One region of the Paenibacillus sp. J53TS2 genome, then DNA from elsewhere that is predicted to be linked to it. Evidence: riboswitches for the same ligand, from Rfam matches in the RefSeq annotation. Region 1 holds a riboswitch; each other region holds the start of a gene.
What was found. Region 1 has a riboswitch for cyclic di-AMP ahead of KJS42_RS22615 (C40 family peptidase). Riboswitches for the same ligand answer to the same signal wherever they lie in the genome.
Positions count from the first base shown of each region.

Region 2: it holds a riboswitch for cyclic di-AMP, as region 1 does, so the genes downstream of both, KJS42_RS14995 (hypothetical protein) here and KJS42_RS22615 (C40 family peptidase) in region 1, are expected to answer to the same signal.
Region 3: it holds a riboswitch for cyclic di-AMP, as region 1 does, so the genes downstream of both, KJS42_RS13525 (APC family permease) here and KJS42_RS22615 (C40 family peptidase) in region 1, are expected to answer to the same signal.

Region 1 is NZ_BOSK01000018.1:22,493-32,901, reverse strand. Features, by position in the region: gene motA (flagellar motor stator protein MotA) at 1-289, opposite strand, end outside; gene KJS42_RS22640 (hypothetical protein) at 480-773, shown strand; gene KJS42_RS22635 (4a-hydroxytetrahydrobiopterin dehydratase) at 945-1,238, shown strand; gene KJS42_RS22630 (c-type cytochrome) at 1,332-1,691, opposite strand; gene KJS42_RS22625 (GNAT family N-acetyltransferase) at 1,856-2,353, opposite strand; gene KJS42_RS22620 (C40 family peptidase) at 2,615-3,106, opposite strand; gene KJS42_RS22615 (C40 family peptidase) at 3,706-4,197, opposite strand; cyclic di-AMP (ydaO/yuaA leader) riboswitch at 4,202-4,338, opposite strand; gene KJS42_RS22610 (hypothetical protein) at 4,559-5,389, opposite strand; gene KJS42_RS22605 (M1 family metallopeptidase) at 5,443-7,443, opposite strand; gene KJS42_RS22600 (YwhD family protein) at 7,834-8,346, shown strand; gene KJS42_RS22595 (DNA-3-methyladenine glycosylase) at 8,467-9,177, opposite strand; gene KJS42_RS22590 (transglycosylase domain-containing protein) at 9,268-10,409, opposite strand, start outside.
Region 2 is NZ_BOSK01000006.1:172,370-182,778, forward strand. Features, by position in the region: gene KJS42_RS14955 (extracellular solute-binding protein) at 1-291, shown strand, start outside; gene KJS42_RS14960 (glycoside hydrolase family 43 protein) at 442-1,371, shown strand; gene KJS42_RS14965 (DinB family protein) at 1,449-2,153, shown strand; gene KJS42_RS14970 (class I SAM-dependent methyltransferase) at 2,166-2,774, shown strand; gene KJS42_RS14975 (DUF4269 domain-containing protein) at 2,789-3,367, shown strand; gene KJS42_RS14980 (cupin domain-containing protein) at 3,364-3,699, shown strand; gene KJS42_RS14985 (nucleotidyltransferase domain-containing protein) at 3,751-4,536, shown strand; gene KJS42_RS14990 (MBL fold metallo-hydrolase) at 4,560-5,240, opposite strand; cyclic di-AMP (ydaO/yuaA leader) riboswitch at 5,499-5,678, shown strand; cyclic di-AMP (ydaO/yuaA leader) riboswitch at 5,787-5,962, shown strand; gene KJS42_RS14995 (hypothetical protein) at 6,080-6,481, shown strand; gene kdpF (K(+)-transporting ATPase subunit F) at 6,607-6,684, shown strand; gene kdpA (potassium-transporting ATPase subunit KdpA) at 6,716-8,386, shown strand; gene kdpB (potassium-transporting ATPase subunit KdpB) at 8,415-10,409, shown strand, end outside.
Region 3 is NZ_BOSK01000005.1:252,570-262,978, forward strand. Features, by position in the region: gene KJS42_RS13505 (methyl-accepting chemotaxis protein) at 1-349, shown strand, start outside; gene KJS42_RS13510 (threonine aldolase family protein) at 462-1,577, shown strand; gene KJS42_RS13515 (DsrE family protein) at 1,574-1,918, shown strand; gene KJS42_RS13520 (ArsR/SmtB family transcription factor) at 1,974-2,306, opposite strand; cyclic di-AMP (ydaO/yuaA leader) riboswitch at 2,568-2,743, shown strand; gene KJS42_RS13525 (APC family permease) at 2,902-4,719, shown strand; gene pyk (pyruvate kinase) at 4,776-6,191, shown strand; gene KJS42_RS13535 (PTS fructose transporter subunit IIABC) at 6,237-8,204, opposite strand; gene KJS42_RS13540 (BglG family transcription antiterminator) at 8,346-10,292, opposite strand.

The DNA of each region.
Region 1 (10,409 bases):
CCAGCAGGCCCTCACGGCGGGTAATCGTCGCCCATTCCATGAACAGGGTGATTAATTCCGCTTTGCTAATCATTTTCGGCTTGGCGACTGTCAATTTGAGCAATGTCGGGAATTTCTTCATTTCCGACATTGGGAAGGCCATGAAGAGCGTGGCCGCCGTCCCGACAAATATAATGACAAAGGCTGCTGGGTTAGAAACCAGACTTTCGATCGGCGCGCCTTTCAGAAACATCCCTAAAATAAGGGCGACAAATCCGAGAATCAAACCAATAATTGTTGAAATTTCCATTGTACACCTCGTCCTTGAGAGAAATTGAACCCTTTCCTGGCCTCCCCGCATCCTTGCGGAAAGAGGCGTTCCTGCACAGTCTGAAACGATTAACTATTTTATCGACAGATTTCCCTTTTTTTTTAAGTGGTTTTTTCCGGTATAATAAGAATACGGCCGGAATGGAGAGGCCGAAAGGGAGGATATCGCAGTGGGCGTAAAACACGGCAGAGATTATGAATTTATTTTGGCTGATTTGACGAACGCGGTTGGCCGGATTCAAGATAGTTATCTTTTCTTCGAAATGGAGCCTTCGGAGTGGGAAGTATTATCCGACGCAGATCGGAACGAGGTGCTCGAAGCACTGGCCGAAGATTTGTTCTTTGGGCTCGGTACGGAGCCCATGATTGAGGTAGGGAGTGCGATCGTGATCTATGATCCTGAGGGCCACCGCATTAATTTTCTTATCGGAGATGCAGAACTGACTTCAGTTTCCTTGATTTGAACCTTTAGTTCCATCGCTGCTAGGTCCATCAGTGGCCGGTACGCATGAAGGTATGGGTTGGAGAATACAATAAATGGAGACGGGGCTAGGACAAATCAACTTCAGATCCTGGTGCGTGACGGGGATGCTTACATATACAGGAGTTCTTGAAGAGAACGGGGAGGAAGAATAATGCCGTTTACACCGCAAGAAGTAGAAGCGCATTTGGAAAAATTGGATGGCTGGGAGCTTGAAGAAGGACGATGGATTTTCCGCAAATACACGTTCACCAACTTTATGAAGGGAATCGCGTTTGTCGATGAGGTCGCGGCGATCTCGGAGGCGTTTAACCACCATCCCTTTATCACGATTGACTATAAAACGGTAACGCTCCGTCTGACCTCGTGGGAGGACGGTGGCATTACGGCCGTTGACATCAAAGAGGCGCAGCAATACAACGAGGCCTTCGAGAAGATGCGCTCGTGAGATTGATTGACTAGGCATAAGAACGGATAGGTATGGGGAAAAAACGCCCGCCGGGAACATAAGTTTCCCGGCGGGCGTGCTTTTTGAATGCCTTTATTTTTTCTCCGCAAGCCACATGGCGACGTTGGCGATTTCCTCTTCTTTCAAGCGATCCTTGAACGAAGGCATCATGCCGCCCTTTCCTTTGGTGATAATCGAGTAGAGTTGGTCCGCGGACAATTGCGAGCCGATCTTCTGCAGATTCGGGCCTGCTCCGCCTTGCAGCGTATCGCCATGACAGGAAATGCAATTCGCTTTGACGGTGGCTTCAGCTTGTTCCGCATTCATTGTGATTTCAGGCAATTGCGGTTTGGCTTCTTGCTCGGCCTGTTCCCGGCTTGGCAAGGTAAACATCAATACCAGGGCTAAAGCGCCTGCGATGACGAACAAACCGCTCATGATCCACTTTTGCATTCCAATCGCCCCTCCTATGTATGCTACCTATCCATTATAACGGAACACGCGGTTCGATCATAGTCTTTGTGTCAAAATTAGGAACAAAAATAATTACATTCGCCGGAAATATGTGTCTTATCTCATTGCGTTGCTCGAAGTGAGGTGTATAAAGGGGCTCGCCCTTATTCAGGCAGCCCCTTGTGCACCATGCAGTAAAACGGTTTGGACACCCCGCCGGGCGTCATCTTCTCGTAAAGGTCGGTAATGACGAATCCGGCCTTTTGATAGGCCCGAATCGCTCGGGTGTTCCAGGTGAGCACCTCAAGGTCGATTTGATTGTCCGGTTTGCGGTGCCGGGCTTCCTCTACGATGGTTCTTACGAAGAGTTTGCCTAGTCCATGACCGCAAAGATCAGGCTTCATGCCGATGCCGAGCCGGGTCACCCCCTCCATCGGGAAGTATTGGGCAAAGCCCGCCAGCTCGCCGGCTTCATTCAACACGGAGACATACTGCTCGGCACGGATTGCCGGATTCCCAAACTCTACATCGAGCGCTTTCATTTGATCCCAGGGCAGCCAGCTGTAAATATCGTAAGGGGAATCGTAACGCCAAGTGCAAATTTCCGCGCCATGCGGTTCTTCCATTGGCACGATTCGAAACGTAGACTTCGCTTGATCCATATTGCCCCTCCTTTGGTAGAGGTAAATCCGTCGTAGTTTCTTCTATTACCCTCACAATAGCCGGATTTACGCAGCTTGTAAAGGCCTTTGCCGATAGGAGGGAATTCATGGATTTTCAGCGGATTTCCAACTTTCCGGTAACCTTTTTGCCGGACGTCTCGTTATATAGATAAGGCCACGAACATAAAAAGACCGCAAGCTGTTCCGAGTCGGAAACGCGGCTTGCGGCGAGAGACAATGAACTTGACGAATCCCGGGTGATCAGGATTCCGTAGCGTAAACAGAATAACCGTATTTACTGAGAACACGCTTCGCGCCAACGTAGCGGTTCTGGTAGTAGCTGTTGCTTAACTTGTCGATGCGGATGCCTTTGGATGAGGACGCGTGGGCGAATTCCCCTTCGCCAACGTAAACACCGACATGCGATACCTTGCCGGTCCCCGTGGTTTTGAAGAAAACGAGGTCACCTGCTTGGAGTTCTTTCTTCGATACCGGCGTCCCTTGCTTATATTGGGCGGCCGACACGCGCGCGAGCTTGATGCCCATTTGGCTGAACACATACCGGGTAAAACCGGAGCAATCGAATCCCGTTGTCGTGGTGCCCCCAAATTTATAAGGCGTCCCGTATACGGAATCTACGATACTGGCTAGCGGCGTTGTTTCCGTGGCTTCCGCGTCGGCAAAGGCGCTCCCTGCCCCCAAGGTGAACAGAAGGGCCAAACTCGTTACCGCTGCTGTCAAAGTCTTTCTCAAGATGTCATACTCCTTCCAAGGCCTACGAGGTTAGCTTATGGATTCGGTTGAAGGTTCCCTATGATCTCACTATAGAGGTAGGTTAAATAGTTATCTTCAGATCACGAAGCAGCTCAAGATGAGGATTCGGCATCGAATCTTGATTTCAGCCGGGCCTTCCGCTGCTCACGTAGCTTTCAGCTACGCTGCGCTGCTCAGCCCCTAGCTTCATCCAACCTTCTCGGTGCTCCAAACCTGACTATTTAACCTTGATTGGAAAGGCAGTTCAAAAAGGCTTCTTTCCATCACGAAGCAGATCAATTCACCCTTTGGTGGGTCCCCCGTTTCCCGGGTGCCTGGGAATTCGGCATTTTATTGTAGGTTGCACCCAAGATGCTGCACAAGAACAGTTACAAGAATCATTACAAAGTTGTTACTATTTACGTTTTTCATTTTACCAAAGGCGTCCAGAGTTGACAAGTTTGTAGGGAAAAAGGCTTCTTTTGGCCTGTTTTGACGAAGGATTTCGTGGGTAATGGTTCCTAAGGAGCGGAGCGAGGGGAAAGAAAAAACCCGCAGAGACGTTGTTATCAACATCCCCACGGGCTTCGTGGTTTTACTTATTGAACATCATCGTGCTCAGCAACTTCACCGGTCACATCTTCATACTTGTCGTTGCTCATGATCCGTTTGGCTCCAACGTAACGCTCGACGTAATACTTATCGCTTAATTTGCTGATGACTACGCCCTTGGAGGAGGAAGCATGAGCAAATTTGCCGTCGCCGACGTAGATGCCGACATGAGAAATGCCTTTACCGGAAGTATTGAAGAAGACCAGATCGCCGGCGATCAATTCGCTTTTCTCAACGGCGGTTCCCATTTTGTATTGGGATCCGGATTGGTGAGGCAGCTTGATGCCGATTTTAGAGAAGACGTACATGGTAAATCCGGAACAGTCGAAACCGGCTGTGGTGGTTCCGCCGGAAACGTAGTCGCTTCCAAGCGCGCCGTCGATTACGGTGTCCAGTTTGGAATCGGCGAAAACGCTACCAGTTCCAATGGTGAAAAGCAATGCAAAACTTACTGCTGCTACAGTCAAACGCTTTTTCAAGAAGTTATGCTCCTTCCAATGCCTACGAGGTTAGCTTAAGGATTCGGTTGAAGGTTCCCTATGATCCCTCTAAAGCGAGATCAATTCACCCAAAGTGGTTCCCCCGTTTCCCTGGCGAAGGGAATTCGGCTTTGATTTCACACCTGAATTTACATATTCGACATCTGGCGTCATTCTCCTGCCAAAGATGACAAAAATAATTACAAAACTGTTACTGAAATTGCGTTGCTGTTATTGTAACAAAACCAGGCATCTTTTGGCAATGGTTAATTCACAAGATTAAGAGGCGAAATAGGACTCAAGGCCTCCGCCAATTGGCGAAGGCCTTGATTTTTCTGGGGGTTGGGGGAGTAAAAAAATTTTAACTTTTTTGTGTTTTTGACTGCCAAAGATGAAATTGAGAGGCCATCTTCCAAACTTTGAATGTGCTGCGAAAAAGAGGATACGTCTGCTGCAGAATGAGGGCAAGCATACCGGTCCAAAACCAAGAAGCTGTCCCGAACAGGAAAAAGAGAATTAGTCCGAAAGACCCGAGAATGGCAGAGATCGAGACGGCTTGCAGGAGGCTCCGAAAGCACATCAGCAGGGAGTTCCAGACGCCAGCTTTGAACAAATAGCCGAATTGGGCAAACAGCAGGCATTGTCGGATGAGCCAGCCATAGATAAACCAGCCTAGAATTAAGCCGAGCCCGACCAGCCAGGTTGTGGTGGGTGTTTCAACCCCCGCCAGTCCTGGCCAAAGGGATATTAGCTTCGGCACAATCCAGAAGGCCGGTAGCAACGTTAACATAAGCTCCAGCGCATAAAACAGGATTACCGGCTTGCCGAATTCTTTCATTCCCCGGAAGAGTGGGAAGCCCGGGCTCCGACTTTCGGACGGGGTGAATCCGTAGAAAATCCCGGCCTGAATCAGAGGAGTTAAAATCATGCGCAGCACCGCCATCCCCGCCAACAGCCAGCAATACAGCCGGACATCCGGATTGCTCCATAAATTGATCTGCCCCTCCAACAGGAACAGAATTCGCGACAGCGCGGTGGGCGGCGGGTCAGGGTATCTTTGCAACAGTGCCGTCACCGCCGTATCGACCAATCGGTAGAGGAACAATCCCCATAACAGTTGATACAGGAACAAGATGATGACTGAGGGAAATTGGCTTTTTAGGGCGGTCCACCCCAAACGAACGAAACTCATTTCTTTCCCTCCTTTAGAGGTGAATTAACAAAACTTTACTCATCGAGCCGGCCTTACCACAGAAACGTTCCGAGAATCGCCTCAAGCAGCTTGGTGACGCTCATGTTGGAGCGGGATAGCGTGGAATTCGGAACTTCCGCTTTTAAGTAGTTGTTGATATGCAAGTTCTCCACCGTTAAGGTGTAATCCGGATCGATTTGGACCCAGGCCAACGGCGCTTTATATTGCAGCTTGATCTCGATGCGGGCGTCTTCTCCGTTCCATTGCTTGCGAGTGGTGTGTCCGTCTGTGAAAGTGAACAGCAGTGGGACCTTCGGATGCGTCGCCCCTTTGCGGGAGAAGATCACACTCGATTCGTACAGGCGGTTCTCCCCCTGGACGACCGGAGTGACTTGAATTCGGTCTACCGCAAAATCAGCCATTTTTCCGTCATAGACGTATTGTTGAAAATAAGACTTCCAGCTCCGGCTGGTCACTTGCTCAACGACCCGCTGGAAGTCAGCCGTTGTCGGGTGCTTGAACCGGTATTTATGACTATAGGTGCTCAGAATCCGCTTCATGGTCTTACTGCCGACTTGCCGCTCGATATCAAGCAGGATCAGCTTGCCGCGATAATACGCGTTTTTGGCGTAACCGTCACCGGAGCCGTACTTCCAGGCGTTTTGAGTCAGCGAAGCCGGGGAGGTAATCAAGGCGGATTGGATCGGAAGATTCGGGGCGATCCCGAATTCCTGTTCCATCAGCTTATCCTCCGCATAGGATGCAAAGGCCTCGTCTAGCCAGGCTTCCTCGAACTCATTGTTGGCGATCATCCCGTAGAAAAACTGGTGAGCGATTTCATGGATGACCGTCCGCTCCAGCTCGTCGTAGCTGGGAGAATCACTGGCAGCTCCGAACGCCGTCACCAGGGTCGGATATTCCATGCCGCCTGCACCGTTGCCGTTGGCCGGCGGTACGACGACCGTCAGCGTGGAGTAAGGGTAGCGGCCATACCATTTGCTGTAGTTGGCCAGCGCCACCTTGGCGGCATAGAAGTAACGTTCTTTCAGGTCCTTGTGGGTGGGATCAAGATATAGCTTAATCCGCACGCCCGGAACCTCCGCGGATGAGAACGGCTCTTCCGCATAGATGAAATTCGGTGAAGCCGACCAGGCGAAATCGTGAACGTCGTCGGCGTAGAACTGTACGGTCTTCCGCCCGTCCTTTAACACCGCTTTTTTGGTCTGAAAGCCGGTTGCCGCCACGTTGTACGTTTCAGGGACGTTGATTCTTACGCTAAAAATCCCGAAATCGGAGTAAAATTCCGAATTTCCGTGATACTGGTGGAGGTTCCAGCCTTCCGACGTCCGCCCCCGGGTACCCACCGGCTCGTACACGCTGATCTTTGGAAACCATTGTCCCGCCATGACAAAATCGTCAGCCACACCCATTCGGGCGAATATTTTGGGCAGCTTTACGGTAAACTTCATCCGCAGCGTCAGGCTTTCGCCGCCTTGGACCGACACAGGTAAGCGCACCTTGGCCAAGGTTTTGTCCTTCGAGTTGCCATCGTCGGGCTGGACGTATTGAATCCGATGAAGCAGGGAGATGCCGTCGGTCGTCCGCAGCTCGGTGATCTCCATGGATCCCCAACCGTCCTTGGGCATAATGTCGCTCCGGAGCTTCCCGCCCGATTCCTTCATAAAGGTCGTATCTTCGGAAGAAAACGCATTAGGGTACAGATGCAAATACACTTCGTTAATCGTTTTTTTGCCGGGATGGGTCCAGGTCAACGTCTCCGAGCCGGTCAACGTACCGTCCTTCTCGTTTAGCGTGACGTCGATGTGATATTCGGCGACCCGATTGCTGAGCACTTCGGCGGTCGGTTGTTGAATGCTTTCGACCTGTGGCGACGCAGGGGTTTGTCCGGTTTTTTGGACCGCTTTGGGCCCCGCCTTAGCCAGGACGAAGGAAGTCAGCGAATCCCCGCCTCCTCGCAGGGTCAGCCAGGCGGCTCCGAGGGTGAGGCACAAGGCAAGGATGGAAATGCTGTAGACAATAGTACGTCGGGTCATACAATGGATACCTCCCGTTGACAAGCATCTACAGCATGTATATGTTTGCAATTGGAAGATTATTAGCTAAAATTGAGAGGTAGTTCAAAAAGTCGTCTTTTGATCACGATGCGGTTTCTAGAGGCCTAATCGACATCGAATCTTGGACTCAACCGGGCCCTCCGTTGCTCACGTAGGTTTTGCCTACGCTGCGCTACTCGGTCCCTAGTTTCATCCAACTTTCTCGGTGCTGAAAAGCCAACTTTTTGAACTTTGAATTAAGGGTAGGGATTATCCTAAAGTCGCTTTGTTTCACGATGCGGTTTCTAGAGGGCTAATCGACATCGAATCTTGGACTCAACCGGGCCTTGGATGATGAGGCGGCAGGTTCGCGGGAAAATGGAGGGAATTATGGATCAGACACCGAAATCGGGTAAAAAGATTTTTGCCCTCAATATTATCAGCAATGAGGAGAAGAGCAAACATAAAGGGTTTGGAGCGGGCTCGATCGATTTGAACAGCATGTCTCCGGTTATTATCGATGGGGATGAGGTGTACATCGATGTTGGGGCGATGCACGCCAAAAGTAAGGTGGAGAAAGGCATTAAGTTCTCAACGAACCGCGAGGACGTTCCGAATGGTCGGCAGGTCTGGATCATTTGGGTGGCGGTGGACCGCGGCCCGGAAGGGCAATTTTACGGTGGGATGACGGCCTGTGAGATGTGGATCGACACGGAAGCGCGCCGCGGCTGGAAAATTCTCGCCGACCATGTGAATAAAATGGATTACGCGCTGAAGCGCAGAGTGGTCTTGGACGGGTTAGGCGACGAGCAGAAGGCTGGGCTGAAGCGGCTGCTGATCGAGACCAACGCCGAATGGTGGGACCGCTCGCCGGAAGAGTTAAAGGCGGCATTGGAAGCGTAACGGAATAGATGAAGCTCCTAATAGAAGAGCCCCTCCGATTTGATGCCGGAGGGGGCTCTTTTTTAGGTAGTGGGGTGGAAAGGTTGCACGAAATACAACGATTTGCGAACCTCAAACCTGTTAAAGGCTACGGTCGGTGGTTGCTTCCGTTTCTTGAAGCTGCCAAACTTCGGCTTGCTTGTCGATGGCCGACACATAAGGGTTGCCGCGAAAATAAAATCGCCACGGCTTCGCCGCATACTCTTCCGCATAGGCAATACCGATTCGCGGAGCCTGCACGATGACCTCCTCCGCACCCGATCCACCCGACTCCGGTCCGCCTTCCAACCAAAGCGGTCCTCCGGGCTGATCGAGCGGCAAGCCGTTCAATGTCTTGGTGATGTCCAGCGCCCGGCACAGCTTGCCGGGTCCGCCGGACAGGTCAATCGGCTTACGGGCAGCGGTGCCGCGATAGCGCCGCATTTCCGCTTCGTCCGCCGGGGATAAGGGCTCTACGGCCCGAATCAGCACGGCCTGCGGATCCCCCTCCGTGCCGGTCACGACATTCAGGCAGTTATACATGCCGTAAATCAGATAAATATAGGCTGTCCCGCCAGAGCCAAACATGATCTCCGTCCGCGCCGTCCGGCGTCCGCCATGAGCGTGACTCCCCTTATCCTCCACGCCGCCGTAGCTTTCGGTTTCCACGATACGGCAGCGGATATCGCCTTCTTCCGTGCGGCGAACGAGCGTCTGCCCAAGTAGAAGGGGGGCGGCCTCCAGGGCCGTCATTCGATAAAAAGCCGGGGGCAGCGGCGCCCCCGGTTTGATCTGTTCCAAGATAGGGTCCATAGATAAGGAGGTCTCCTTCACCATATTTCTACTCCGGTTCGCTTCCTTTATCGTAAGAACTTTTGCATAAGTTGTCCAACCCCAGCCCTTTTAGTCCATCCACCAACGCTTCAAGTCGTTCCACCAGGAATGGCTTTCCTTCTTCTCCTCCTCGGCTGGAGGCGGAAGCGGCTCGGATTCACCCTCCCCATGTGCGGTGCAGAATTCCGTTGGCTCGGTCCCTTGAACGAACACTTCCAGCTTCTTATCCGGGCAATCCTTCGTGGCCAGCAGCCCCGTTTCCGGATCAATATACACACTGACCACCCCATCGGGGATCGGAAAAATCTTCGGTGGTACCTTTTCCAGCGCCTTCTCCGTGTACTTGGCGAAGATCGGCGCAGCTTTCCGCGATTCGGTTGTGCCCAGCGTTTTGCCTTTGTCGTAGCCGACCCAAACCGCCGTCGACAGCTCCGGCGTAAAGCCGACGAGCCAGGCGTCCGTGCTGGTCGTTCCGGTCTTACCGGCGACAGGTCGTTTAATTTCGTTCGAGACGCGGTTGCCCGTGCCCCCGGTTTCAAACACGCTTTCCATCAGATGCGTCAGCACGTAGGCAGCGGAGGGCTCGACGACCTGCTCGTTTTTGGCTGGCTTGGCTTCATATAACACGCGTCCGCTGGCATCGGTGATTTTCAGCACCGCCACCGGCTTGACGCTGCGGCCTTGATTGCTGATGACGGCGAACGCCGTAGCCATCTCGAACGGACTGACCGGCGATGTGCCAAGTGCCAGCGAAGGCACGGGTTGTAGCGAGCTGGTTATGCCCATTTTTCGTCCCATCTCGATGACCCGCTCCGCCCCAACCGTTAAAATCGTATTGACGGCATAGATATTATCCGAGGCCGCGATCGCCTGGCGCATATCGATATCGCCCAAATACTTGTCGCCAAAGTTCTTGGGGCTATAAGTTTTACGGTTGTCGTCATAGTGGAACAAGGTCGGCTGGCTGCTGAACTTGCTGGCGCTGGTCATTTTTCTCGAAGAGAGCGCCGTTAGATACATGATCGGCTTAAAGCTGGATCCGGGCTGGCGAGCCCCGGCAAAGACATGGTTGTATTGACTCTCCCTATAATTCGCGCCGCCGACCATCGCTTTGACGTAGCCGTTGCGCGGATCGATAGAGATCAGGGCCGCTTCCAACTCGGGGGCGCTCCCAAGCTCCGAGGCGACCGCCGTCTCCGCCGCCTGCTGTG
Region 2 (10,409 bases), on a different contig from region 1:
CTTAACCCGAAAGCCGGCGACGGCCTGAAGCTGGAAATCGACAAAATGGGCAGCGAATACGTGACGACGCCGTTCCCGAATGTCATGTACACCGCCGAGGAGTTCCAAGAACTCCCGACCCTGACAACGGACATCGACACCTACGTGGCGACGATGCGTGCTCAGTGGGTAACCAAAGGCGGCATCGATGAAGGCTGGGACGCTTACGTGAAGAAGCTGAACGACATGGGGCTGGAGAAGCTGATGAAAATCCGCACCGATGCTTACGACCGCTACATGAGTGTGAAATAATCTGTTTAATACCACTGAACCGCTCTGCAAATCCAATTGCAGGGCGGTTTTTGTTAAGCCAAAAAAACAAGGCTCATGCAGGTATGGAAGCCAGCGGCGGAGAATAAAGCGTTCATATACGTTGATGCAATGAGATGAAGGAGGCACCCCATGAGCGAAGAGCGGAACAACAGATCCGGTAATCCCTTATTTTCGGGCTGGTATGCGGACCCGGAAGCGAGGATTTTTCAGGATCGGTATTGGATTTACCCGACGTATTCGGCACAGTACGAGAAGCAAACGTTTTTTGATGCGTTCTATTCTACGGATTTGACGGAGTGGACGAAGGCGGAGCGCATCCTGAGAATGGAAGACATCCCTTGGGCGAGGTTAGCGTTATGGGCTCCGTCGCCGGTGGAGCGAAATGGGAGATTCTATTATTACTTTGCCGCGAACGATATCCAGAACGACGATGAGCTTGGTGGGATCGGCGTGGCCGTTGCCGACCGGCCGGAAGGGCCGTTTCGAGACGCCCTTGGCAAGCCGTTGATCGATCGGTTTCATTTTGGCGCACAGCCTATCGATCCCCATGTGTTTCTCGATGATGACGGGTGTGCCTATCTCTACTACGGGGGTTGGGGACATTGCAATGTGGTGAAATTGTCCGAGGACATGGTTCATCTGGACACTTTTGCAGATGGAGCCACCTTTAAGGAGATCACCCCGGAGCATTATATTGAAGGACCGTGCATGTTCAAGCGCCGCGATATCTACTATTTCATGTGGTCCGAGGGAGGATGGACCGGGCCGGACTATTCCGTGGCCTATGCCATGTCGGATTCGCCGGTTGGACCGTTCCAGAGGGTTGGGAAGATTCTGCAGCAGGATCCGGAGATCGCCACCGGTGCCGGTCACCATGGATTCCTGCAAATTCCGGGCAGCGACGAGTGGTACATCGTTTATCATCGCCGTCCGCTAAGCGAAACGGATGCGAATCATCGCGTGGTTTGCATGGACCGGATGTTATTTGAAGAGGACGGGCGAATCCAGCCGGTACAAATGACCCATGAAGGAGTTTCGCCCAGACCGCTGCCGAGATAGGATGGATTCTGTCTTTCCTTGAGGCGGGCAGCGACAGCTAGAGGGACGCAAGACGCTTATTTGAAAGGAGAATAAGGATGTTGTTGGCTGAAAGAAAGCAGTGGAATGCCAATCATCAGCGGTTAACCACACTTTTGCAATATCCGAAGGGGCACGAGCAAGCGGTGGCATTGTTTCTTAACCAGCATGCCTGGTTGTATGTCTCGAAGATGGCGGACGCGGGTCTGATGGGCACGATGAACACGCTGGAGGACGAATTGTTGGATGGGATAAGGGAGGAGACCCTTCGCCAGTACCCCGTTAAGGCACCTGACACGAAAAACTCGATTCTTTGGCATTTGTGGCATATCGCCCGTATTGAGGACATGACGATGAACGTGTTGATTGGAGGGCGTGAGCAGATTTTTGAGGAGGGAGATTGGCTTCCCAAGCTGAGAATTTCTTGCACCCATACGGGGAACGGCATGACAGAGGAGGAAGCGGCTGAGCTGAGTGCCGGGATCGACATGGATGCCTTGCTGGACTATCGGATCGAGGTAGGCAGGCGCACCCGGGAGATCGTCCGCAGGATGGAGCCCGCGGAGATGAAGCGCAAGGTGCCAACGGCGGGCATCGAAAAGCTCCGTGCCCAAAGCGCGGTGAAGCCGGAAGCCGAATGGCTATTAGAGTATTGGAGCAAGAAAACGTTGGCCGGATTAATTCTGATGCCCGCAACTCGGCATAACTTTCTGCATTTGAACAAGGCGATTCGCATCAAGCAACGGCTCCAAAAGCAAAGTTAAGGGGGGGATTGGGTGGACAAGCAGAAGTTGGTTCGTATTTTTGATAAGCAGGCCAATCAATATGATCGCCGTACGGAAAATCCGGCCCAAAGCCGCTGGCGTCAGCAGCTACTGAGCCATGCTCGGGGGCATGTTCTGGAGCTGGCGGTTGGGGCAGGAGCGAACTTCCCCTACTATCCGTTAGGCGTGCAGGTCACGGCTGTCGATTTCAGCCCGGCCATGCTGGAGAAAGCCCAGCGCAGGGCCAAGCATTTGCATGTGAACGCAGAATTCGTGTGTACGGATATGGAAAATGCGGACTTTGCCGATCATTCGTTTGATACGGTGGTTTCCACGCTTTCGTTCTGCAGCTATGAACGGCCGCTGGAGCTGATGGGGAAGCTTCGTCGTTGGTGCAAGCCGGGAGGTGAAATTTTGCTGTTGGAGCATGGCATCAGTTCCCGTCTGCTGGTCGCCGCGCTGCAGAAATCGCTGGATCCTCTGTTATACCGGGCTTATGGCTGTCATCATACGCGGGATATCCGGCAATTGGCCGAACAGGCCGGGCTAAACGTCATCGCGGCGGAGAGCTACTGGATGGATATGGTCCAATTGATTCGGGCGAAGCCCGGAACTGCCTAGATTGGAGGCTAGACATGATCCTCGATTTCTTCGACCTTACCTATTTGAGTCAGGGAAATGAGCGTCAGCGACAGGCTTACGAGGCGATGGAAGAACTTCAGATCGTGGGCAAGCTGGCTTGCTATCATCCCGTCTTGGCCGGAACCATTCCGCTGGATATCGATTTGCCCGAAAGCGACTTGGACATCATCTGTGAGGCTTACGACGCCAAGCGGTTTGAGCAGGAACTGGAGCTTCATTTTGGGGCATGCCCGAACTACGCCTGCTCCAGCAAAACCGTCGGCGGCCTCCTGCGAACGGTTGCGAACTTTACGCATCGCGGTTTCGCGTTTGAGGTGTTTGGTCAGCCGAAGCCGGTAACCGAGCAAAACGCATATCAACATATGATTGTTGAACACCGATTGCTAGAGATGGGAGGGCCGGAGGCATGGGATGCCATCCGTAAGCTAAAGGCAGCGGGGCTAAAGACGGAGCCGGCCTTCGGCAGGTTTTTTCGGCTGGAGGGTGACCCATATGAAGCGCTGCTGGCTATGTATGATTGGGAGGACGCGAGACTACATCATTTTATGGAAGAAAGGAACGGAACGAAATGATCAGCAAAGAGAATGCGGAACACTATATTTGGGGTGGGAATTGCGATGGCTGGCGGCTGGTGGATCGGGAGGACTGCAGCATTATTCATGAGAAAATGCCCCCGGATAGCCAGGAAGTCCGGCATTTCCATCAAACGGCGGAGCAATTTTTCTTTGTCTTGTCCGGCTGCCTGCATATTGAAATTGCCGGGACCGAGCATGAGCTTCATTCCCATGAGGGAATCGAACTTCCGCCGAACACCCCGCATCAGGCCATGAACCGATCGGACGAAGCGGTGGAATTTCTCGTTATTTCACGCCCAAATACGCGGGGCGACCGAGTATTAGCTTAAATGAAAGGGACCGGCAATAAGTCGGTTTCAAGAGAAGGAAGGGAATAAGGAATGTACGCACATCATGCCAAGTCGATCGAGAAACTAAAGGCCAAGCTCGCCACCCGGGAGGATATTCTGGCCTTACTGGTTTCCGGTTCGATTGCCCACGGATTCGCGAAACCGTCCTCGGATGTAGACGTGATGATCGTGGTATCCGAGGAGGATTATGCCCGGCGGGTAAGCACCGGAGAGACGACGTATTGGGAAAATGAATCGACGGACTATGAGTCCGGTTACGTGGACGGGAAATATATCTCTTGCAGATTCATGAAGCAGGTGGCCGAGAAAGGGAGCGAGCCGGCCCGTTTTGCATTTGAAGGGGCGATCCTCGCTTTTTCAAACATCGCGGGAGTGGAGGAATTGCTGGCAGATATCGTTCGCTATCCGGCAGAACGTAAGCAGGAGAATATCTCCCGTTTCTTGGCCCAGTTCGAAGCGTGGAAATGGTATTCCGCCGAAGCCTTCAAGCATGACAACCTCTATCTATTGCGACATGCCGTCAATAACTTGGTTTTGTTCGGCGGAAGACTGATCTTAGCGCATAATGAAATGCTGTATCCGTACCATAAGTGGTTTCTTCATGTTCTGGAACAAGCTCCGGATCGGCCCGAAGGCTTCCTGCCGCTGATCGAACGGATGCTGCAGGAACCAACGGCCGAGCATATCGAAGCGTTTTACCAGTCGGTCCGCACGTTCGCCGATTGGGGTGAGGATGGACGAAGCTGGCCCTCGCGATTCATGGAAGACAGCGAATTAAATTGGCTGGGTGGATTTACGCCGGTAGGCGATATTTAACCGGTTGGCCGGGACTGCTATGCTTAATTCCCCGCAGCGATTTCCTTCAGCCGTTCCTTGATCGCCCCGGTACATACGCCGCCATGGTAGGTAATTACCGTTTCCACATCCAGGGCGGCCAATTTTTCGACCGATAGAAGGGCCTGGGCGTAATCCGGCGTGAACTTCGGATCGGGCGGCAACACCTTGCCGCCGCTCGAGACGAGCACGTCCCCGCTGATCAACGTTTTGCTGGAAGCATGATACAAGCTGATATGATCCGGCGTGTGCCCCGGGGTATGCAATATTTGCAGGCCGCCGCCAAACGGCAGCTCGTCGCCATCGTGAAGCGCCGTATCCACTACGACCGGTTCGGCGGTGATTCCGCTTTTAATCAGCGGAATTTCCCCTGCTAGGTAAGGAATCCCCGTTTCATGGGCCAACACTTCCAATTTCCCCGCCTTCGCCTGGACCAGCTCCGGCAAGCTACCGATATGATCCCTGTCTTGATGCGTGATGATCACATGCGTCAACTGTTCCAGGGAGAACCCTCCTTGCTCCAACCCTTTGCGAATCACGTCCAATTGACCGGGAACCCCGGTGTCAACGAGGACGAGATGATCGGTCCCCCATAACAGAACCGCATGGACCGGCATCTGGTTCCCATTCGGCAAGTTCAGGTTTAGCGGCAGCGGCATCAGGCCGGATGCGTTCGTTTGTTTCATGTAATCTCCTCCTCGTTGTTCAAGCTTAGTTTATCTGCGCAAAATCGTAGCAAAGAAAGGGGCGGAGGACAAGTCCTAGCCGGATTTCAAGTAAGGGTCTGCGGTAGAGGTAATCGTAGAGAAAGACGTTTTTTATCCCTTGAAAACGCTAAAAATGACGAAATTATAAGGTTTTTTATCTCAAATTTGCATTCGGTCCAGCTTTACAAAGAACAAGCGCAAGCGTAATATTCGACTCATGAAATGATTCTAATAAAACAATCTGTATCGCTTAATTTCCGATCAGGAAAACGGGGGACCCAATGATCGCTGCCGATGTGAGAGTCGGCGGAACGGTCCGGGGTGAATCTCCTGCGGCAAGCCTATGCCGCAGGAGTAGGGCGACTCTCACCGCCCGAATCCGACAGCTAACCTCGTCAGCGTAGGGAGAGAGGATGATGGACTTGTCATGGCGAGCCACAGGGATATCCTCTGTGGTTTTCTTATGCCTATTCATGAAAGGGAAGAAAGCGTTACATTGACAATATAGAAGAAAATTAACAATCTGTTTGCATCACACTGAATCCTTCCGATGCGAAGGAACGGGGGACCCATACGGGCGGAGCGCAGGTCGCGCTTACCGCCTATGGGGCGAATCCTGGCGATAGTTGCGTATCGCGAGGTAGGGCGTCTCTCGCGCCCGAGCCCGTCAGCTAACCTCGTAAGTGCAAACGAGAGAGGAAACCTTATGGCGCGATTCCTAAAGCATAGAATACATTCATGCTGGAAGCCCGCGAAGATTCCCTCTTCCCAGGCTTCTTTTTTGATGCCTAATTTCTGAATCAGGAGGAATACAAGAAGTGGGCACTTTTGAATACGCGCTGGTGACGCATACGAATCCATTGGCGGTAGATTTCATCAGAACGATGAAGTACCGCGAAATCCCGTTTGCACTGATGGTCAACAATGATAGAAGCCGCCAGGAGGCGATAGACCGTGGGATAGAGCACGTCATTCTAGTGGATACTACTAAACGCAAAAACAAGGTCGTACCTGATATCCCCATCGGGACGGTGTATATCTTCGAAGAATCTCTGACACTAACCTGCCGATATTTGCAATTCTGCCGTCCATGGACGTCGAAGCCGATTTATGTCATTACGCAAAAGATGCATCCTGGCGCGGTTTATAAAAAGCTTGGCGCTAATTATGTGATTTATACGAAGGGAAAAGACGTATCGTTTATTCTGCACAATGAGTAAAGGAGGATCCGATCGACGATGATGGACATTTTCATGATCGGCTTAATTATCGTTATGGTTTGCATGATGGCAGGTCTGGCAACTTGGGCTTCCAAAGCGATTTCGGAGGGTGGAGATCAGTGATGATGTGGGGACTTGGCATCTTAATCGTGGCGGTTTTTGTTTATTTGGGGTATGCGCTGCTGAACCCGGAGAAGTTTTAACATTTGCCTTTCGGAGGGATAAGACGTGACTATCTACAGTTGGATTGCCATACTCGTTACTTTGGGCCTTGCGGTAATCGTCGCCAGACCGGCCGGTCTATACTTGGCCAAAGCGTTTGACTATGAAAAGAACGGTCTGGACCGGTGGTTCGGACCTGTTGAAAGAGTAATATTCCATGCCAGCGGCATCCGTCAGGAGAATCAGTCCTGGAAGAAGTATGCTTTATCCGCGGTGCTGAGTAATTTGGCGATGATGCTGATCGTCTATCTGATTTTTCGGCTGCAAGGGTTCCTGCCGCTGAATCCGAGCGGGGTTTCAAACATGGAGCCGACGCTCGCCTTCAATACGGTGATTGCCTTCATGACCAATACGGATCTGCAGCATTACAGCGGGGAAAGCGGACTGTCTTACCTTTCGCAGATGATCGGGATCGTATTCATGATGTTCACTTCGACGGCGACCGGCGTCGCCGCGGCGATGGCATTTATTCGCGGCTTGGCCGGCAAACCGATCGGCAATTTCTTCGTGGATCTGGTTCGTGCGATCACCCGGGTTCTGCTGCCGGTATCGTTCATTTCGGCTTTAATATTCGTAGCGTTGGGCGTACCGCAAACTATGGCATCAACGGCGATCGCCCATACCCTTCAGGGGACAGAGCAACCTATCGCCCGGGGGCCGATTGCCTCGTTCTTGTCGATTAAGCAGTTCGGCAACAACGGCGGCGGATTCGTGGGCGTGAACTCGGCCCATCCGTTTGAAAATCCGGGGGGATTCAGCAATATGCTGCAAATCCTATTGATGATGCTGATCGGGACTTCCCTTCCTTTCGCTTATGGGAAAATGGTCGGGAATGCCAAACAAGGCCGGGTGTTGTTCGTATCGATGCTGATGATGTTCATCGTCATGCTTGGCGTATTGCTTTCGGCCGAAAGCGCCGGCAATCCGGCATTCAACGCCCTTGGCATCGCGCATGGCCAAGGCAGCATGGAGGGCAAGGAGGTTCGTTTTGGCCTAGCCCAGTCGGCCTTGTTCGCGACGGTCACAACCGCGACGGAGACGGGAGCGGTCAATACGATGCACGATACGCTGACGCCGATCGGCGGGCTGGTTCCGCTGGCGAACATGATGCTGAATACGGTCTTCGGCGGAGCGGGCGTCGGAATCATGAACGTGTTGATGTATGCGATGATTGCGGTGTTCTTGTCCGGTCTGATGGTTGGGCGCACGCCGGAATTTCTCGGCAAGAAGCTCGAAGGCAAAGAGATGAAGCTGATCGCCGTTAATTTGCTGGTTACCCCGTTCCTGATACTGGCACCCACCGCTCTGGCTTTGTTGGCTTACCCGGATACGATATCCAATTCCGGTTTCCACGGCTTAACGCAAGCGATGTATGAATTTACTTCGTCCGCGAACAACAACGGCTCGGGTTTCGAAGGGCTTGGCGATAATACGCCGTTCTGGAACATCGCCACGGGCGTCGTGATGTTCTTGGGCCGCTATTTCTCGATCGTCGTCTTGCTGGCGGTGGCGGGCTCCTTGGCCGCCAAGAAATCGGTACCCGTCACGAGCGGCACGTTCCGTACGGATACGGCTCTGTTCGGCGGCGTCTTTCTCATCATTGTGATCCTCGTCGGCGCGTTGACTTACTTCCCGGCTCTCGTATTGGGGCCGATCGCCGAGCATCTGACTTTACTGCCATAGGTTGAAAGAAAGAAGGAGTGGAACGGACATGCGTAACAAGAAAACGATGTTATCTCGCACGATCGTCAGTCATGCGGTCAAGGAATCGTTTATGAAGCTGGATCCAAGGCTGATGGTCCGTAACCCGATCATGTTCGTGGTCGAACTCGGATTTCTCATCACGTTGATATTGATATTTGTGCCCGATGCCTTCGGTGGCGGGGTGTCGCGCGGGTTCAATTTGACGGTATCGCTGATTTTGCTCGTGACCGTGCTGTTCGCGAATTTCGCGGAGGCTCTCGCGGAGGGGCGCGGCAAGGCACAAGCGGATTCGCTTAAACAAACGAAGAAAGAAATCACGGCCAATAAACTCGTGGGCCAGCAAGTGAAGCAAGTTCCTTCGACCGAGCTGCGCAAAGGAGATCTCGTCATCGTTTCCCAAAGCGAAATGATTCCGGGGGACGGCGAAGTGGTGGAGGGACTGGCTTCTGTCGACGAGTCGGCCATCACCGGCGAATCGGCGCCGGTGATCAAGGAGGCCGGCGGAGACTTCAGTTCCGTAACCGGCGGCACGAAGGTGATCAGCGACCAAATCAAGGTGAGGATCTCCAGTGACCCCGGCGAGTCCTTCCTCGACCGGATGATCTCGTTGGTCGAAGGGGCGAAACGCCAAAAGACGCCGAACGAAATCGCATTGAATACCGTTTTGATTAGCTTGACCTTGATCTTCTTGATCGTGGTGGTCACGCTGCCGTTCTTTGGGAATTACCTGGGTATCCGGATCGAAGTCCCCATATTGATCGCCTTGCTGGTTTGCTTGATACCAACGACCATCGGCGGCTTGCTGTCGGCCATCGGGATTGCGGGAATGGATCGCGTAACGCAATTCAACGTCCTGGCGATGTCCGGGAAAGCCGTCGAAGCGGCCGGGGACATCAATACGATTATATTGGATAAAACCGGGACGATCACGTACGGGAACCGGATGGCCAGCGAATTTGTGCCGGTTGGCGGGGCAGGCCTGGCGGATGTCTCCGCCTGGGCGGCGATCAGTTCCGTCAAGGATGATACGCCGGAGGGGCGTTCGGTGTTGGAGTTGATGAGAAAACAAGGCTTGGGTTATGACGCTGCCCTTGCGGACGGCGGGGAATTCATTGATTTCAAAGCGGAAACCCGGATGAGCGGCATCGATTTGAGGGACGGCCGGAAGGTACGGAAAGGGGCGGTGGATGCCGTCAAGAAATGGGTCATCGCCCAAGGCGGGCAAATCCCCGACGATCTAGATCTAAACAGCGATGCGATTGCGACGGCGGGGGGCACTCCATTAGCGGTAGCGGTCGATCACTTCGTCTACGGTCTGATTTATTTGAAGGATACCGTGAAACCCGGGATGCGGGAGCGGTTCGAACAGATGCGGGAGATGGGGATTAAAACGATCATGTGCACGGGCGATAACCCGCTTACGGCAGCGACGATCGCGCGGGAGGCCGGCGTGGACGGCTATATCGCGGAGAGCAAGCCGGAGGATAAGATCGCTGTCATCCGTAAGGAGCAAGCCGAAGGAAAGCTTGTGGCGATGACGGGCGACGGGACGAACGATGCCCCGGCGCTGGCCCAAGCGGATGTCGGAATCGCCATGAACAGCGGCACCGTAGCCGCGAAGGAAGCAGCCAATATGGTCGATCTGGACTCCGACCCGTCGAAGATCATCGAGGTCGTGTCGATCGGCAAACAGCTGCTGATGACCCGCGGCGCCTTAACCACGTTCAGCATCGCCAATGACGTTGCCAAGTATTTTGCGATTATCCCGGCCATGTTTATGCTGGCGATCCCCGAGATGGGGGTTCTCAATGTCATGCGGCTGGGTTCTCCCGATTCGGCGATCATTTCGGCGTTGATTTTTAATGCGATCATTATTCCGCTGTTGATCCCGCTCGCCATGAAAGGGATTGCTTACAAGCCGATGAGTTCCTCCAAGCTGCTGGCGCGCAATCTGTTCATTTACGGAGTAGGCGGCGTGATTGCTCCGTTTGCGGGGATCAAA
Region 3 (10,409 bases), on a different contig from region 1:
ATCGGCAACTTCGGCCAGAACGGGCGAAGTGCTGGCTCGGCAATCAGAGGTCGTCATGACGACGATGGAGGTTATTCAGGAGATTATCCGTTCCATTCGGGAAATGATGCCGCAGATCGAAGATATCACCGGTTCTGTGGTCACCGTCAACGAGGATAAGAACCGGGTTCTTCTGACCGTGAGCTCGGCTTCTGCCGTAGCAGAACAAAACTCAGCCTCTTCAGAGGAAATCTCCGCCTCGGCCATCGAGTTGAACGGCACCACCCAGGATATTGCCCAGGCGATTAAAGAGCTTGAATCGCTTTCGATTGAAATGATTCAAGAAGTGGAGAAATTTAAATTGGTGTAAAGAAGAGACAAGTCCTACCGGGCGATCATCGATTCCTGCTCCGAATCGAGCTATAATAAGCATGAATTCACAGTTTATGCAGACAGCTTGGAGAGAGGAGCGGCGAAGAACGATGTATGGAAACGAAGGATCATCGGACAAGAAATCGTTAAAGGCGGCTTTCGACCGGACGGTCTATCAAGTGGTGGGCCACGGTAAACGAAATGTGGGGGTGCTGCAGCAGGCTTTTTCCGGGATCGATGGTGAGCTGGACAGCGACATGTACGGTATGGGACCGTCCCTGGAAGCATTCGAAGCAAAAATGGCCGGGGTGTTGGGCAAATCCTCGGCGGTGTTCTTTCCCAGCGGTACGATGGCCCAGCAAATCGCCTTGCGAATCTGGTGCGATCGCAAGGGGACGAAACGCGTAGCCTATCACCCCTTATGCCATTTGGAGATTCATGAGGAAGACGGCTTGAAAGAACTGCACGGGATCGAACCGATTCTTCTGGCGGACAAGGACCGGCTTATTGGATTGGAGGACGTACAGCAACTTGGCGAGGACGTTTCGTGCCTGTTGTTGGAACTGCCCCAGCGCGAGATCGGCGGCCAGTTGCCGCCGTTCGAGGAGCTCGTGGCGATTTCCGAGTTCTGCCGGGAGAAAGACATCAAGCTCCATCTGGACGGAGCCCGGTTGTTCGAAGTTCTTCCCTACTATCAAAAAACCGCGGCGGAAGTGTGCGTCCTGTTCGACAGCGTCTATATCTCCTTCTACAAGGGCATCGGCGGGATCGCCGGAGCGATATTGGCCGGAGAGCCGGAGTTTACAAAGGAATCTAAGGTGTGGAAGAGACGCCACGGCGGTGACCTGATCAGCTTGTATCCGTATTATCTCAGCGCAGATTACTACTATGAGCAGCGCGTTGGGAAAATGGATTTATATTATCGGCAGGCGCAAGAGCTGGCGGGGTGGTATAACCAATGCCATCAGATGAAGACGGTCCCGACCGTCCCGGTTTCGAACATGTTCCACGTCCATGCGGACGTGCCCAAGGACCGGCTGGAGCATACCCTTGTTGAAGTGTACCGGGAAACCGGCGTTGGGTTAACCGCCGTCCTCAAGGAGAAGGCGGATGGAGGCTGTTCCTTCGAGGTGAGTCTCGGAGACCGTTATGGCGAGGTGCCGAAAGACCGGCTACAGTTGACGTTTGAACTGCTCGATCAGAAGCTGAGAGGAGTATCGCTTTGAACCGAAAAGTTATTTTTCTAACGACCGACAGCTTCGGGGACGGTGATCGGGAGCTGGGGGTGCAGCTGTTGGAAACGTTCCTAACATTGTTGAAGCAGCGGGAACAGGAGCAGCTTCCGGCGGCGGTATTTTGCGTAAATCGGGGTGTTCTTGCCCTAACGGAGCAGTCGTTTGCTTCGTTGCACCTGAAGGAGCTGGCGAATCGCGGTGTGCCGGTATTGGCTTGCGGGACCTGCGTTAACTATTACGGCATCCAGGATCAACTCGCAGCTGGCGAGGTGTCCAGTATGGGGCGTTTTATGGAACTGGCTGCGCAATATGAGGTCTTGACGCTGGCTTGATCTCAGCTGAAATCATCAAAGAAACACCGTAAGAAATACGGCATTTGCCGTTTTCTTACGGTGTTTTTTGTTGATCCGGGCTTTGAATTTCCTGTAAGTATTCGTCAAGCCGGTTAAACCGCTCTTCCCACAAGTTTCGGAACGAGGCGATCCACTCGTCCAACTCCTGCAGGGGTTCCGGCCGAAGCCGGTAAATCCGGCGATTCGCAACAGGTTGAACCTCGACGATGCGGGCTTCATTCAGCACCTTGAGATGCTTCGATACCTGCGGCTGCCGGACTTGGAGCCGATCCGCGATTTCTCCTACGGTTAGGGGGCCGTATCGCAGCAGTTCAACCATTTCCAGTCGATGGGGTTCGGCAAGCGCGCTCAAAGTTGCAGTGTTCATCGGTCTCACTTCCTTGTTTCGAGTATAACTTATTTAGCCGCAAATATTCCAGTAGGGGAATATGAATAATTCACGTCACTATCGGCCATCGTCTTATTTCCTCGTAATTTCAAGTCCGTACGAAATAATTAGCGCAGAAGAGCGATGTATACGCTTACCTCGACAATGCGGATCGCATTTCGTTGCCAATCCGCCTTAAACTCATCTTTACACTTTTTAGGGCGGGGAGTATGATTCATCAGTGGTAATTTTTATATGGCAAATACCTGATCGCTGAATTCTTTATTCAGTAAGAAACGGGGGAACCAACCGAAACGGGGCCTTGAGGCTTCGTTTCTGGGGTGAATCGCTTGTTTTGGCCATCCTGGCTATGAGCGTAGGGCTGCTTTCGTGCCCGAATCCGTCAGCTAACTCCGTAAGCGTCCGAAAGAGGGAATTGTCGCGGATATTCGCTTGAGTTTCAAAAAAGCGGCCGCGGGAAGGTCCAACTTTCCTGCGGCCTTTTTGTGTTGTTCTCTGCGGGAATGGGGAGCCTATAGAACCACGAATGGATAGAGACATAGGGCTATTTAGGGGAAGAAGAGAGGAAATCACCATGGTGAACAAAATTAAGCGAGTACTGATCGGCAGACCGATGAAAAGTGCAGAAATTGAAGGGGAGAAACTGAGCAAGCTCAAGGCGTTGGCGGTACTGTCCTCGGACGCGTTATCGTCTGTGGCTTACGGGACGGAACAGATTCTGATCGTCTTGATGGCGGCGGGATTTTCGGCCGTTTGGTATTCCATCCCGATCTCGTTTGCGGTTCTTGGGCTTTTACTTATTCTGATTTTGTCGTATCGGCAAACGATTTTTTCATACCCCGCCGGGGGCGGGGCTTATATCGTGGCGATGGATAACCTTGGGCGATCGACAGGTTTGCTGGCCGGCGGCTCGCTCCTGGTCGATTATGTTCTGACGGTGGCGGTCAGCTCGTCGGCGGGAACGGATGCCATTACATCCGCCTTCCCGGCGCTGCATGATCAACGGGTGTTGATTGCGCTGCTAATGATCACCTTATTAACGCTAATGAATCTTCGAGGGGTAACGGAGTCGGCATCCGTATTGGCTGTTCCGGTATATCTGTTTGTCGCGTCCATCTTTGTTCTGATCCTGTCGGGGTTGTTTAAATATTTGACTGGTGGAATTCACGCGAGCGTGCCCGAGATGGGGACGGCGGTTTCCGATATTAGTCTGTTCCTGCTGCTCAAGGCGTTCAGTTCCGGCTGTTCGGCCTTAACCGGGGTTGAGGCGGTTTCCAACGCCATCCCGAACTTCAAGCAGCCGGCCGAACGTAATGCTGCAGCTACGCTGGTGATGATGGGTGTCATTCTCTGCACCATGTTTATCGGAATCAGTGCGCTGGCCTATTGGTACGGTATCGCTCCTGATCCGAAAGCAACCGTTGTCTCGCAGATAGCCGAGTCGACCTTCGGCCGGGGCGCTTTATACTACGTCATCCAGGCGATTACGGCGCTGATCCTGTTCCTGGCCGCCAATACGGCCTACTCAGCCTTTCCATTGCTGGCGTTTATGCTGGCCAAAGACAAGTACATGCCGCATGCGTTTATGGTGCGCGGGGACCGGCTCGGTTTTTCGAACGGGATTATTTTCCTTGGCGTGGCTTCGGCGTTGCTGGTTCTCGGGTTCCATGGCAACACGGAGAGCTTGATTCCGTTATACGCGGTTGGCGTATTTATTCCGTTCACCTTGTCACAGCTCGGGATGATGATTCGATGGCTGAAGCTGAAGCCGCAAGGATGGGTGTTCCGGTTTGTCATCAACACGATTGGGATGCTGACAACACTGGGGATTACGCTGATCTTCATCATCACTAAATTTTCGCATATATGGGTCGTATTTATCTTCTTACCGCTGGTGATGTTTATCTTTTACCAAATTCATCGTCATTATTTAAATATTGCCGACCAGCTTCGAATCCAGATGGATACGGAAAAACCCTGCATCAAAGGCAGCACCATCGTCGTGCCGGTTGCGGGCGTCACTCGCGTCGTGATGAACTCGTTGAGCTACGCCAAATCGCTGACAAACAACGTTGTTGCCGTGTATGTCGGGTTTGATGACGAAGAAATAGACCGCATGGAGAAGAAGTGGGAGGAATGGAACCCCGGGGTTCGGTTAATCACGCTCCGTTCCAGCTTCCGCAGCATCATCCGGCCCATCATGAAGTTCATCGATACGGTGGAATGGAAAACTGCAGAAACCGACCATATTACCGTCCTGATTCCGCAGTTTATTACCCGGCACTGGTGGCAGAATATTTTGCATAACCAATCGAGCCTTTTGCTTCGGGCCTATTTATTCAATAAAAAGGACATTGTCATTGCAACCGTTCCTTACCATCTGCAAAAATAATTCGTTTCGGCGGCTTGACGCATACTAACCTAAACGTTACCTAAGGAGGTTTCAAGGTGCTGCGGACAAAAATCATTTGCACGTTAGGCCCCGCCTGCGACTCAGTTTCCGTGCTGAAGGAAATGATTCAGGGCGGGATGACGGTCGGCCGACTGAATATGGCCCACGGGGAGCTGGAGGAGCATGTGGCCCGCATTCAACGGGTGCGGCAAGCCGCGCAAGAACTGCATAACTTTGTACCGATTATGATGGATATCAAGGGACCAGAGGTGCGCATCGGGAAATTGCGGGAACCATTCTGCGAGCTGATTGCCGGAGAAGAGATGGTGCTTACAACAGAGCCGCTAGCCGGAGACGCCGCGAAAATCTCGGTCAACTATCCCGAATTGCCCCAGGTTGTGCAAGCAAATGATCGGATCCTGATCGATGACGGGTTGATCGAGCTGCGCGTCATATCGGCCGAGGGGGCGGAAGTCCGTTGTCGCATCGTCAGCGGCGGGAAGCTCAAGCCGAACAAGGGCGTCAATCTGCCTGGGATCAAAACTACGCTGCCTGGCGTGACGGAGCGGGACATTCGGCATATTCATTTTGGCCTGGAGAACGGGGTCGAGATGATCGCCGTATCGTTTGTTCGCAAAGGCGACGATATCCGTGAGATTCGTCGGATTTTGCAGGAGAACAATGGAGGACATGTCCAAATCATCTCCAAAATCGAAAATGAGGAAGGCGTGCAAGATCTGGAGGATATCATCGAGGCTTCGGATGGAATCATGGTGGCGCGCGGCGATCTTGGGGTAGAAATTCCGGTTGAGGAAGTGCCGATGCTGCAGAAAGAAATGATCGATAAGTGTAATCTGGCAGGCAAACCGGTTATCGTCGCCACCCATATGCTGGAGTCGATGCAGGTGAATCCAAGGCCGACGCGCGCGGAAGTCAGTGATGTTTACAACGCCGTGATGCAGGGAGCCGACGTCGTCATGTTGTCTGGCGAGTCTGCCGCAGGGAAATATCCGGTAGAAGCGGTGCGAACCATGGCTGCCGTCGCGCGCAAGGCCGAATCGATGATCGACTATCGGGAAGCATTCAATCGGAGAAGAAAGCTGCACAGCACCAATATCGCGGAGGTGATCAGCCAAGGCGCGGTTAGCGCCTCGCTGGAGCTGAGCGCTAAAGTGATCATCACGTCCACCGAAAGCGGCTTTACTGCCAGGATGGTCTCGAAATATCGACCCGAGGCGCCGATTCTGGCGATTGCCCATCACCCGCATGTCTTGACCAAGTTGATTCTGTTGTCCGGGGTGTACCCTTATTTAGGGGGGCCGGTAACGACAACGGATGAGATGTTAACCTCAGCGATCGACAGCGCCCGCCGAGCGGGTTATGTCCAGGACGGCGACACCGTGGTCTTCTCGGCAGGATTACCGTTAGGCCAGGCGGGAACAACGAATCTGATCCAAATTCAACAGGTATAACAAAAATCCCCCGGACCGCCTTGGCGGCTCGGGGGACTTTCTTTGTTAGTGGACTTGATCCAGGAGCTCATAGGCTTCCTGTTTGGATTTTACTTGCAGCAATTGCTCGCGGAACCCGTCGTCCATTAGCTTGCGGGACAGCATTTGCAGAATCTTTAGGTGCTCATTGCCTTTGTTCTCGGCGGGGACGGCGATCATGAAAATCAGCTTCGCGGGCGAACCGTCCGCGCTGCTCCAATCAACGCCTTCCGGCTTTATCCCGAATACGACCCGGGGTTTTCGCACCGCTGCCGATTTCCCGTGCGGCACCGCGACGTTCATTCCGATTCCGGTGGAACTCTCCTCCTCGCGCTTCAGGATGGCCTGTTTAAACTCAGCCGGGGAGGTCAGTACGCCTTCAACGTTCAGCATGGCGATCATCTCGTCGATGACCCCGTCCCGCGTTGAAGCCGACAGGGAAGGCTCAATTAAATCCAAGCTGATGATATCGGTTAGTTTACTCACCGGGCGATGGACTTCGGAAACCGGCGTGCTCACCGGGCGGACGGCTTCCGGACGCGGTGTTTCTATAGCCGGAGCAGCCTCCTCCACAGCGCTTGCTCCAACCAATTGAGGTTCAACCTGGTCTTTCTTCAGCAGCTTGATCATCAAGGCGGTGACAATGGAGCCAACGATGACGGCTACGAAGAACATGAGGATATTATCGACAGCCCCAAGCACGGCAACGATCGGTCCGCCATGGGCGACACGGTCGCCGACGCCGCCCAGCATGGCGATCACGGAACCGGCCATCGAGCCGACCATGATGCTGGGAATGACGCGCAGCGGATCTTGCGAAGCGAACGGAATCGCCCCTTCGGTAATCCCAAACAGGCCCATCGTAAAGGCGGCCTTCCCCGATTCCCGTTCTGCATCATGGAACTTGCGCTTGAATAAGAACGTGGCCAGACCCAGTCCGATCGGCGGAATACAGATCGCGACGGCGATCGGACCCATGATTTGATAATTGCCCTCCGCGATCATCGCGGAGCCGAACATGAACGCAACCTTGTTGACCGGGCCACCCATGTCGAAGGAGATCATAGCGCCGAGGATCAATGCCAGCAGAATCGAGCTGGCTCCTTGCATGCTGGCAAGCCAGCTCGTCAGCGATTCGAATACCTGAGCGATCGGACCACCGAGCAAGTAAATGAAAGCCAAACCGACGATTAACGAAGAGAGGACCGGGATGATGATAATCGGCATGATCGGATTGATGGCCTTCGGCACCTTCCACTTCTTGATCCATAGCGCGACGTAACCGGCCAGGAAACCGGCGATGATCCCGCCGATGAACCCGGCTCCGGCTTCACTGCCGTAGAAACTGCCGTTTGCGGCGATATAACCGCCAATGATCCCGGGAGCTAAGCCGGGCCGGTCGGCGATACTAAAGGCGATGAACCCGGCTAATACCGGAACCATGAACGTAAAAGAGGCGGCTCCGAGCTTCTCAATCGTCTTCCAGAACGAGTCCTCAGGAATTTGCAGGCCGCCTGGTGTGGGCACGCCACCGATTGAAAGAGCGATGGCGATCAAGAGACCGCCTACGACGATAAACGGAATCATGTACGAAACGCCGCTCATCAAGTGGCGATAGAAGGCATTTTGCTGCTTAGCGCCGGTCTGCTTCGCCGGTGTGCCTTCGCTGCCGCCTTGGCCTTGGTATACCGGTGCTTCGCCGCGAACCATCTGCTTGATCAGCGTTTCCGGATTGCGGATGCCTTCCTGCACGCCAACGGCAATCAGCTTTTTGCCGACGAATCGGCTTTTGTCTACCGATTTGTCGGCGGCGATGATAATGCCGTCCGCTTGGCGGATATCTTCATCGGTGAACTGGTTCTCCACCCCGATCGAGCCCTGAGTCTCGACCTTCATCTCGATGCCTAGCTTGTCGGCGGCTTTTTGTAGATTTTCCGCCGCCATGTACGTATGGGCAATCCCGTTGGGACATGAGGTAATCGCCAATAATTTCATGGATGTTTCCTCCTGTATTCAAAGATCGAAATCGTTTACATCACCCATCTTATCGTAAAAAGAACGGCGGAAAAGAACTTTAGATTACCGCAAGTTCCGGAAAAACCGGATTATATCCTGCATGAGTTGTTTGAAGATGCACTACAAGCTGCCAAGGAGTTCCTCGGGCGTTTCCGCACGCACCATTCGCTCGATCGTCGAGGGTTGTTCGCTAAGGAGGGACAAGCGTTGAAACAGCTTCTTCATCATCTCTTGCTCCTGCGGGGCAAGCGCCAGCATGAACACAATAGACACCTTCTCCTCCTGCCAATCCAGCGGCTCTTCCAGGGTAGCAACGGCAATCCGTGATGTCCGAATCAACTTAGGATCGCCATGCGGGATTGCGATCCCGCCGCCGATGGTCGTGGACGAGAGCCGCTCCCGCAGTAACGCCTGATGTGCATAATCCTGTTCGACGAACCCCTGCTCTGCCAGCCGATTGGCCAACAGCTCGATCAATTCAAATCGATGGTTGATCGCAAGTCGCGGAAAGACGAGCGAGGGCTGAGTATACGAACTTATAATCGAACCGGCGTGATCGGTATGACCGGATTCATGATCGAGCTTGCCGATGAAGTCGGTAATCTTCTGCACTTCGCCGGCCTCCAGCAACGGGGACACCGTGATGGAGGGGGTGTTCACATGTTCCAGCGGAATCGTGGAGATGATAAAGTCGACCGTATGGTTCGCCAAATACCCAACAAGGTCCGCCTTCCGAACGGAATCCAGTACTTGCAGCTCGGGAAATTTTCGCTCCAACTTGGAGCGAAGAATTTGTGACATGCCTACCCCCATGTGACAGACGGTCACGACCGTTTTCATTTCTTCGGCGGGTTGGCTGAGTCGCTCCACCGCGGCTTGGAAATGCAGTGTCAGATAAGCCGCTTCCTCTTCGGGAATGGCAAAGGGATACCCTACGCTTAACTCCTTTGTTGCAGAAATGACCATGTCGAACATGTATGGATACATTTTCTTAATGTCCTGCAGCATCGGGTTCGAGACGGTGAGTCCATAGCTTAACCGATTCAACGTGGAATATAAATGAATACGCAGCCCTTCCATCAAGACTTCATCCTTGCCAAAATCCACCCAGGTTAAGGCGGACATTTTCCGGATTAACGTTTCCGCCAAACCGCGGGCTTCGGCCGTTTCCGCCGCCGGGTCCGTTCCGGGCTCCGCCGTTTCGATCCGCGCCCGGGAGCGGATTTTCCCTCCGAGAATATGGGCGGTCAAATAAGCCGCCTCGTCCTCCGGAAACCGTACGGCAAAGAGGCGCTCCAGTTTTCGGATAAAAACTCCGATCCTGCGGAATTCCGGTTTCTCACGGACAATGATCTTCTCCTGTTCAGAGAACTTAATCGGCTGCTTCAGCTTCGTCCGTCGAATCATTAGCAGCGTATGGATCAGCAAATTGTCCAACGCCTCGTCCGTAAACGCAAGCTGCGCATCAAGCTCAAGCTGCTTCAGCTCCCGGGTGACGATATCGAGCTCGTGGGCGGCAAATCGATCCTTGATGAAGGCCTGGCCGGCTTCTCCGGTCAGTTGGGATAACTTGGACAATGCCGAGCGCTTGTCGCGCTCTTTCCCCTCGATCAGTACACCAACCTTCTGTTTGGAAACGACGGACAAGTCTCGTTTATCCAACCATTCACGTAAGGAGTCCAAATCCTTTTTGATGACCGATTTACTCGTATAGTGCTTGTCGGCCAGCTCCTGAATCGTTATCGGTTTCGTCTCCATAAGCAGTTGATACGCTACAGCGATCAGCCGTTCCTCGCCCGTTTCCTGTTCCTTGCTCTTGGTGGACTGAAGAAGCCAGGCGGCGATTTCGGACTTGTCTTGCTCGGTCATATCCAGCGTAACCCCGAATCCGGGTTTGCGGACTAGCCGGGCGTTGGATACCTGGGCCAAATCTCGGTTGATTTCATCTAAATCGTTGCGAATGGTTTTCTCGGAGCAATTGAAATGCAGGGCGATATCCCGGACCACCAAGTGAGGCCGAGTATCGTTGAGCAGCATATGTATAATCTCTTTCTGACGGTTGTTCATCGTTTGCGTCACCCCTTGGATATGGGAGTTAAGTGCCTTTTTAGGCTATAACGCGCTTCGTCTAGCTTTTCTGGAAAAGGCAGATTCGATACGGGTGGGCACCAAACCGGGCATCTC